One region of the Lysinibacillus sp. C5.1 genome, then DNA from elsewhere that is predicted to be linked to it. Evidence: riboswitches for the same ligand, from Rfam matches in the RefSeq annotation. Region 1 holds a riboswitch; the other holds the start of a gene.

Region 1 (4,219 bases):
TCCGCTTATGAGCAAGGATTCATTATGGAAACGGGTGCTGACTCGATTGTGGCTCGTCATAAAGGGGTCATGGAGCTGGTGCAGGAGCTTAATTTCGAACGGGAGCTAGTGTACAACGAAACAGGGGTATCTTATATCTATACAAATGACGAATTACATGCGATCCCTGCTGATTCAACATTCGGTATTCCAATGAGTTTAGCGTCTCTTGAAGCGAGTACACTAGTATCAGAAGCAGGTAAACAACAGGCATTACAAGATTTAACAATGCCGAATAAAGGCTTTACTAAGGACAGCTCAATCGGTGAGTTTTTAACATATTACTTAGGGGAAGAACTTGTACAAAATCAAATTGCACCAGTATTAGCTGGGGTATATTCGGGTGACCTCCATCAACTGTCGATAGCATCTACCTTACCGTACATAATCGACTATAAAAATGAGTACGGTAGTATTATTAAAGGTTTTGAGGCAAATCGCGAACAATTTGTAAAAGCTTCCAACAAAAAGTTTATTTCGTTTAAACAGGGCTTATCATCACTTATCCATCGTCTTGAAGAAACGTTAACAAATGTAGAAATTATTAAAGGCGTAGCGACAACCAATGTAAAAAAACAGGAAGAACATTATACAATTACATTAGCAGATGGAAGCATGTTTGAGGCTGAGCACATAGTATTAGCACTGCCAAATGAAGCCGTACAAAGCTTATTACAGGACCCATCTTTGGATCGCTATTTTAAAGAATTTACTACAGCCTCTGCCATCACCATTTACTTGGGCTTTGATGTACCGGACGCAGTGTTACCGGCAGATGGGACAGGCTTTATTGTGTCACATAACTCGAATGTACAATGCAATGCCGCAACATGGACAAGCCGAAAATGGAAACATACATCTGCTAATAGCAAATTGCTCGTGCGCCTCTTTTATAAGAGCATTAACCCTGCGTATGAAACATTACGTATGATGACAGATGAAGAATTGACAGCTGTAGCATTAGAAGATGTAAAGAAAAGTTTAGGCATTGATGAAAAACCAATGGTTGTAAATGTAGCCAAGTGGATCGATCAAATGCCAAAATACGATTTGGCACATCATGAGGCGTTGAAAGGCTTAACAGCGGAGCTTGCAGAACGGTATCCCAACTTATCGATAGCAGGTTGCTCATATTTCGGCGTAGGTATTGGTGCTTGTATTCAAAATGGTAAAAAAATAGGCGAAGCGCTTGCGGAAAAACTAGTATCACGGTGAAGTTAAAGCTAAAATAATATTTTTTTCGTGAGAAATCTTCTTTGTTAAGTGAAATAGTCTTGACTCTATCGCCTGTAAACGATATGATTCTTTTAATTATTTGAAAAATTCATACTATATTCTTATCAAGAGAAGCCGAGGGACTGGCCCTATGAAGCTTCAGCAACCAACTTATGTCAGGTGCTAAATCCAGAAGACCTTATTGGTCGAAGATGAGAAGGAACAACAATTGCGATTCGTTAAAGCCTTCTTTTTGTAAAAGAAGGCTTTTTATATTTTGGATACAAGGAAAGAGAGGGCTACGATTTATGGGATTGCTAGAAAAGTTAAAAACACATGTGCTTACTGCGGATGGAGCCATTGGTACAGTATTATATGGTTACGGCTTAGAGTACTGTCATGAGGAAATGAATGTACAAAGACCGGAGTTAATTGAAAAAATTCATAGAGAATATATAGCCGCTGGTGCAGATGTCATTCAGACCAATACTTACGGTGCAAATGCGATTAAATTAGCACGTTACGGCTTAGAATCACGAGTGCAACAATTTAATGAAGCGGCAATCACGATTGCAAAACGAGCGGCAGCTGATGGCGGGCAATTTGTTTTAGGGACAATTGGTGGCATCCGTGGCATTCGTAAAAGTGATGCTACATTAGAGGAAATATTATTGACTGTTGAAGAACAAGCAAATGTGTTACTTGCAGGCAATCCTGATGGTCTTTTACTTGAAACGTATTATGATTTTGAAGAGTTAAGTGCAACGTTAAAAATGTTACGCAGCAAAACAGAGCTACCAATTATTGCACAAGTATCCATGCATGAGCCGGGTGTGTTGCAAAATGGAATGACGTTAAATCAAGCATTACATGAGTTACAAGCTCTTGGTGCAGATGTAGTAGGCGTCAATTGTCGTTTAGGTCCCCATCATACAATTCAAGCATTTGAAGGTGTGGAGCTTCCTGATAAAGCATTTATGTCAGCATATCCAAATGCGTCACTACTAGATTTAGAGGATGGGCGTGTCGTTTATGAGTCAGAAGCTGATTATTTTGGCCGAGCGGCAGTTGCATTGCGTGACCAAGGTGTTCGTTTAATCGGTGGATGTTGTGGTACGACACCTAAGCATATAGCAGCTGCGAAGAAATATTTAGAAGAGTTAACGCCGGTTGAAGCAAAGTATACGAAACCTGAAAAAGTAGAGATTGTGCGGGAAGCGGAACCTGCGACATATGAACCGCTACATGAAAAGGTGAAGCGCGAACGTTCGGTTATCGTAGAGTTAGACACTCCAAGACATCTAGAAATTGACGGTTTTATTCAAGGGGCAAAAAAATTATATGAAGCAGGTGCAGATGTCGTGATGATGGCTGATAATTCGCTTGCGTCTCCCCGCATTAGTAATGTCGCTATGGGTGCGTTATTAAAGGAGACACATGGTGTACGACCGTTGACGCATATTACGTGCCGTGACCGTAACTTAATTGGTCTACAATCCCATTTAATGGGCTTAAATGCACTTGGCATTCATGATATTTTAGCGGTTACTGGAGATCCAACAAAGGTAGGAGACTTCCCAGGTGCCACAAGTGTTTATGATGTTTCATCCATGGAGCTTATTCAATTAATTAAACAGTTGAATGAGGGGATATCATTTTCCGGTAAGCCACTTCGTAAGAAAGCAAACTTTTCTGTTGCGGCAGCATTTAACCCCAATGTTCGTGTATTAGATCGTGCAGTAGCACGCTTAGAGAAAAAGATTGAACATGGTGCGGATTATTTTATTTCTCAACCTGTTTATACAAAAGAAAAAATTGTGGAAATTTATGAAGCAACAAAGCATTTAGACGCCCCAATCTATATTGGTATTATGCCAGTAACGAGCTATAAGAGCGCCGAGTTTTTACATCATGAAGTACCAGGGATTAAATTATCAGACGATGCACTATCACGTATGAAGGCGTGTGGTGAAGATAAAGAACGTTCAACATTAGAAGGGATTGCAATTGCCAAAGAGTTAGTAGAAGTAGCGGCAGAATATTTTAATGGTATTTATTTAATTACACCGTTTTTACGTTATGATATGACGCTTGAATTAATGAAATTTATCGGACAATTGGATGAACAGAAAAAAGGAGTAAGTATAGATGGCTAAGCACTTGATTGAAGAGCAACTAGAGAAACGAATTTTAATTCTGGATGGCGCAATGGGTACAATGCTTCAAAATGAAAACTTATCAGCAGAAGATTTTGGTGGTGAGGAGCTTGATGGATGTAACGAGAATCTTGTATTAACTAGACCCGATGTGCTTGAAAAGGTTCATCGAAAATATTTAGAAGCTGGTGCGGATATCATTTGCACAAATACGTTTGGCGGTACACCTCTCGTATTAAATGAATATAATCTTGGGGCTAAGGCGGAAGAGATTAATAAACGTGCTGTGGAAATTGCACGCAAAGTAGTGGATGAATTTTCTACTTCAGAATGGCCACGTTTCGTTGCCGGAGCGATGGGCCCAACGACGAAAACGTTATCAGTCACTGGCGGTATTACCTTTGATGAACTAGAAGAAAACTTTTATGTACAGGCAAAGGCTCTAATTGAAGCAGGTTCAGATGTACTGCTACTTGAAACGAGTCAAGATATGCTCAATGTAAAAGCGGGGACACTAGGGGTGTCACGTGCGTTTAAAGAGACGGGCAAAGAATTACCGGTGATGATATCCGGCACGATTGAACCGATGGGTACAACATTAGCAGGGCAAACAATTGATGCTTTTTACATATCAATCGAACATATTAAGCCGCTTTCAGTCGGTTTAAACTGTGCAACTGGTCCAGAATTTATGACCGACCATATTCGTTCACTAGCAGAGCTTTCTACTGGCTATATTAGCTGTTATCCGAATGCAGGTTTACCGGATGAGGAAGGTTGCTATCATGAATCACCCGAATCCCTATCAC
Region 2 (4,219 bases), 470 kb from region 1:
CACCTACGAAAGAACAATTAAAGCAATATTGGCAAGCGAGCGGGTTGCCACTGAAGAAGTTTTTTAACACTTCTGGCATGAAATACCGTGAACTTGGATTGAAGGATAAATTGGCGGAAATGCCGGAAGATGAGCAACTTACACTGCTTGCGTCAGATGGTATGCTAATTAAACGACCAATCGTGACAGATGGAAAAAAAGTAACGTTAGGTTTTAAAGAAACAGAATTTGAGCAAGCTTGGAAATAACTGCTTTTATCCTTGTTTTTATGAAAGAAGTATGGCACACTGATAGTGAATATATTACATATTTATGGAGGGGTTTTTGGCATGAGCACACCTAAAGACTTACGTTACTCTGAAGAACATGAATGGGTAAAATTAGAAGATGGTAAAGTACGTATCGGTATTTCTCACTTCGCACAATCAGAACTAGGAGATATCGTTTTCGTTGAGCTTCCACAAGTTGGCGACGAAATTAAAACAGATGATCCATTCGGAAGCGTAGAATCAGTAAAAACTGTTTCTGAACTTTACGCACCAATTTCAGGTACTGTAGTTGAAGTAAATGCAGACTTAGAAGATAGCCCAGAATTCGTAAATGAATCACCATATGAAAAAGCATGGATGATCGTTGTAGAGCCTGCTGATGCATCAGAGATTGAAAACCTTATGACAGCTGAGCAATACGAAAAATTGATTGCAGAATAAACAAGCCTGTAATAGAAAAACGTCGGCAAATTTACCGGCGTTTTTTATTATATAATGCTACAATTTTTCGGCGCAATCTTAGGAATTGCTAGTGCCATGAATTAATGGAAACGCTAAAAAGTTGAGATGCAATAGTATGAAATTCGGTTATTCAAATGTTATGCTGTAGTAGATAACTGTCTAAATGGGGGTGGCGTGATGTTCGAAGGCAAATGTTTAATCGTGGAAGGCCGTTCGGATAAGCTTCAAATTGAACCTATTCTTAGTGAAGATGTTACAATCCTTTGTACAAATGGTACAATTGGTGTGCATCAATTAGAAGAATTACTCGACCCATATGAGGGCTGTGAGCTCTATACATTTTTTGATGCGGATACATCAGGCGATAAACTACGTGCATTAATGGATAGACATTATCCAGAGGCCGAGCATTTACGGACAATGCCAACATATAAAGAAGTAGAAACAACACCGAGGAAAGTGCTAGCGACGATTTTATTGCGTGCTCATTTTTCAATCCATAATGAATATATTTTGTAAGGTTGCGTGAAATCATGGAAGAATGGTCAAAAGAGCAGTGGGAAACGGCTGTACAGTCTGGAGACAAAACTGCCTTTTATTTATATACACCGATGTGCGGAACTTGTGCCGTTGCATCTAAAATGATGAATATCATTGAACAGTTACTGCCAGAGGTAAAAATAGGCAAGGCAAATATCAATTTTTTAGAACAAATAGCTTTTGATTTTCAAATTGAAAGTGTACCTTGTTTACTTGTTAGCGATGGAGGAGAGGTTATTGAAAAGATTTATGCCTTTCAATCCGTACCATTTTTATACGAATTGTTAAAAAAACCAATTGACTGAACTTTGCTAGCGTGGTAAAGTAACAAATATATTAAAAAACTATTAAATATATCGAACTCTTATAAAGAGCGGCGGAGGGACGTGCCCTATGAAGCCCGGCAACCATCACATTTGTGAAAAGGTGCCAAATCACCCAAAGATTTATCTTTGAAAGATGAGAGAACGGTTTAGCGTATAAAGTACGTGACCCCTTCTACTTGTCTTGAGAGAAGGGGTTTTCTATATGAGAAAAGGAGTATTCGCTATGATACAGCTTCAAAATATTACGAAGAAATACAAAACCGCAAATGGCGAATTGATTGCTGTCAAAGATGTAAATCTTTCGATTAACAAAGGTGAAATTTTTGGCATTATCGGCTACAGTGGTGCTGGTAAAAGTACGATGATTCGTTTATTAAACGGTTTAGAAAAACCTACTACAGGTACAGTGAAGGTCAATAATCAAGAATTTTCATCTATTAAGGGGCAAAAGCTCCGTGATGCTAGACAAAAGGTAAGCATGATTTTCCAACATTTTAACTTACTTTGGTCCCGAACAGTGGCAGAAAACATTGCTTTTCCACTAGAAATAGCAGGCGTTTCTAAGCGTGAGCGAGAAGCACGCGTGAAAGAACTAATTGCACTCGTTGGCTTAGAAGGTCGCGATAAAGCGTATCCTTCACAGCTATCAGGTGGTCAAAAGCAACGGGTTGGTATAGCGCGAGCCCTTGCCAATAATCCAGAAGTTTTGTTATGTGACGAAGCTACATCTGCACTTGATCCAGAAACTACAGATGCAATTCTCGATTTACTAGTTGATATTAATGAACGATTAGGCTTAACCATTGTGTTAATTACGCATGAAATGCATGTTATTCGCAAAATTTGTCATCGTGTGGCGGTGATGGAAGCTGGAGAAATTGTAGAGCGCGGTGAAGTATTGCAAGTGTTCCAAGCACCTCAAGCGGCAATTACAAAAAAATTCGTCTCTCAAATTACTGATACGAAGGAAACGCAGGAGACTGTTGCACAGCTTAGAGCGAATTATCCTACAGGGCAATTGGTCAAGCTTGTCTTTGTAGGAGAAAAAACAGAGCAGCCCGTAATATCGCATTTAGTGAAGCAGTTTGATGTAGAAATTAGTATTGTTCATGGTAATATCTCACAAACTAAAAACGGCGCATACGGCACACTTGTTGTGCAGATTGATGGCTCAGAGACAAATGTAGCAGCTGCATTAAATTATTTGAATACAGTTGAAGTACAAACGGAGGTGATTGCAGATGCTAACTAATCTCTTTCCGAATGTCGACTGGGAAAAAATGTGGTCTGCCACATATGAAACACTTTATATGACCACTATCTCAACGGTCATCACGTTCATACTTGGTTTAGCCATTGGTATTATCCTCTTTTTAACGAGCCCGAACCAACTATGGGCAAATAAAATCGTAAACTTTTTAACGGGGTCAATCGTCAATATATTCCGTTCGATACCATTTATCGTGTTAATTATTTTACTAATACCGTTTACAAAGTTTTTACTTGGAACAATCCGTGGAGCAGATGCAGCTTTACCAGCACTTATTATCGGTGCAGCACCATTCTATGCACGAATGGTATTAATTGCACTACGAGAAATTGATAAGGGCGTTATAGAAGCAGCGCGCTCAATGGGTGCAAAAACGTCCACGATTATATGGAAAGTACTAATTCCAGAATCATTACCAGCACTTATTTCTGGGATTACGGTAACGGCTGTTGCCCTTGTTGGCTATACAGCAATGGCTGGTATTATTGGTGCTGGCGGTCTAGGAAACTTAGCCTTTTTAGATGGCTTCCAACGTAATCGCCAAGATGTGACATTAATGGCAACTATTTTGATCTTAGTAGTCGTATTTATTATCCAATGGATTGGCGATATGATTACTTCGAAAACAGACAAACGTTAAAAAGGTTATACCGGTTATTTACCGCTAACATATTATTGTTTGAACAAAATAAAGGGAGTGTAGACAAATGAAGAAGTTATTAGCAGGATTATTTTTATCAGTACTTGTACTAGCTTTAGCAGCTTGTGGTGCTGGTAACAAAGATGAAGCAGGTTCAACAACTGGAGATAAGGCAGACGACAGTGCAAAAACTGAAGAAAAAGTAACATTAAAAATAGGTGCTTCTAACACACCTCACGCAGTTATTTTAGAAAAAGCAAAACCGATTTTAGCTAAAGAAGGCATTGACTTAGAAATCGAAACATACCAAGATTATGTATTACCAAACCAAGATTTAGATTCTGGAACAATTGATGCAAACTATTTCCAACATATCCCTTATTTAAATTTACAAATTAAAGATAATGACTATGATTTTGTAAATGCTGGCGGTGTACACATCGAGCCAATCGGTATTTACTCTAAAAAATATAAATCTCTTGAAGACCTTCCTAAAGGTGCAACAATCTTATTATCTAATTCTGTTTCAGACCATGGTCGTATGCTGTCATTATTAGAAGCAAAAGGCTTAATTAAATTAAAAGATGGTATCGATAAAACTGCAGCTGAAATTAAAGATATTGTAGATAATCCGAAAGACTTTAAATTTGATGCGAATACTGCACCAGAACTACTTGTTCAAATGTTTGAAAACGAAGAAGGCGACGCAGTC

The links. Region 1 has a riboswitch for S-adenosylmethionine ahead of I5435_RS20415 (bifunctional homocysteine S-methyltransferase/methylenetetrahydrofolate reductase). Riboswitches for the same ligand answer to the same signal wherever they lie in the genome.
Region 2: linked by a shared signal. The riboswitch ahead of I5435_RS18100 (methionine ABC transporter ATP-binding protein) and the one ahead of I5435_RS20415 (bifunctional homocysteine S-methyltransferase/methylenetetrahydrofolate reductase) in region 1 are both predicted to bind S-adenosylmethionine.

Annotation. Positions count from the first base shown of each region.
Region 1 covers NZ_CP066226.1:4,153,420-4,157,638, reverse strand. Annotated here, with positions in the region: gene hemG (protoporphyrinogen oxidase) at 1-1,254, shown strand, start outside; SAM riboswitch class I at 1,374-1,473, shown strand; gene I5435_RS20415 (bifunctional homocysteine S-methyltransferase/methylenetetrahydrofolate reductase) at 1,563-3,410, shown strand; gene metH (methionine synthase) at 3,403-4,219, shown strand, end outside.
Region 2 covers NZ_CP066226.1:3,680,046-3,684,264, reverse strand. Annotated here, with positions in the region: gene I5435_RS18120 (arsenate reductase family protein) at 1-248, shown strand, start outside; gene gcvH (glycine cleavage system protein GcvH) at 330-710, shown strand; gene I5435_RS18110 (toprim domain-containing protein) at 909-1,250, shown strand; gene I5435_RS18105 (thioredoxin family protein) at 1,265-1,576, shown strand; SAM riboswitch class I at 1,633-1,737, shown strand; gene I5435_RS18100 (methionine ABC transporter ATP-binding protein) at 1,821-2,849, shown strand; gene I5435_RS18095 (methionine ABC transporter permease) at 2,839-3,507, shown strand; gene I5435_RS18090 (MetQ/NlpA family ABC transporter substrate-binding protein) at 3,575-4,219, shown strand, end outside.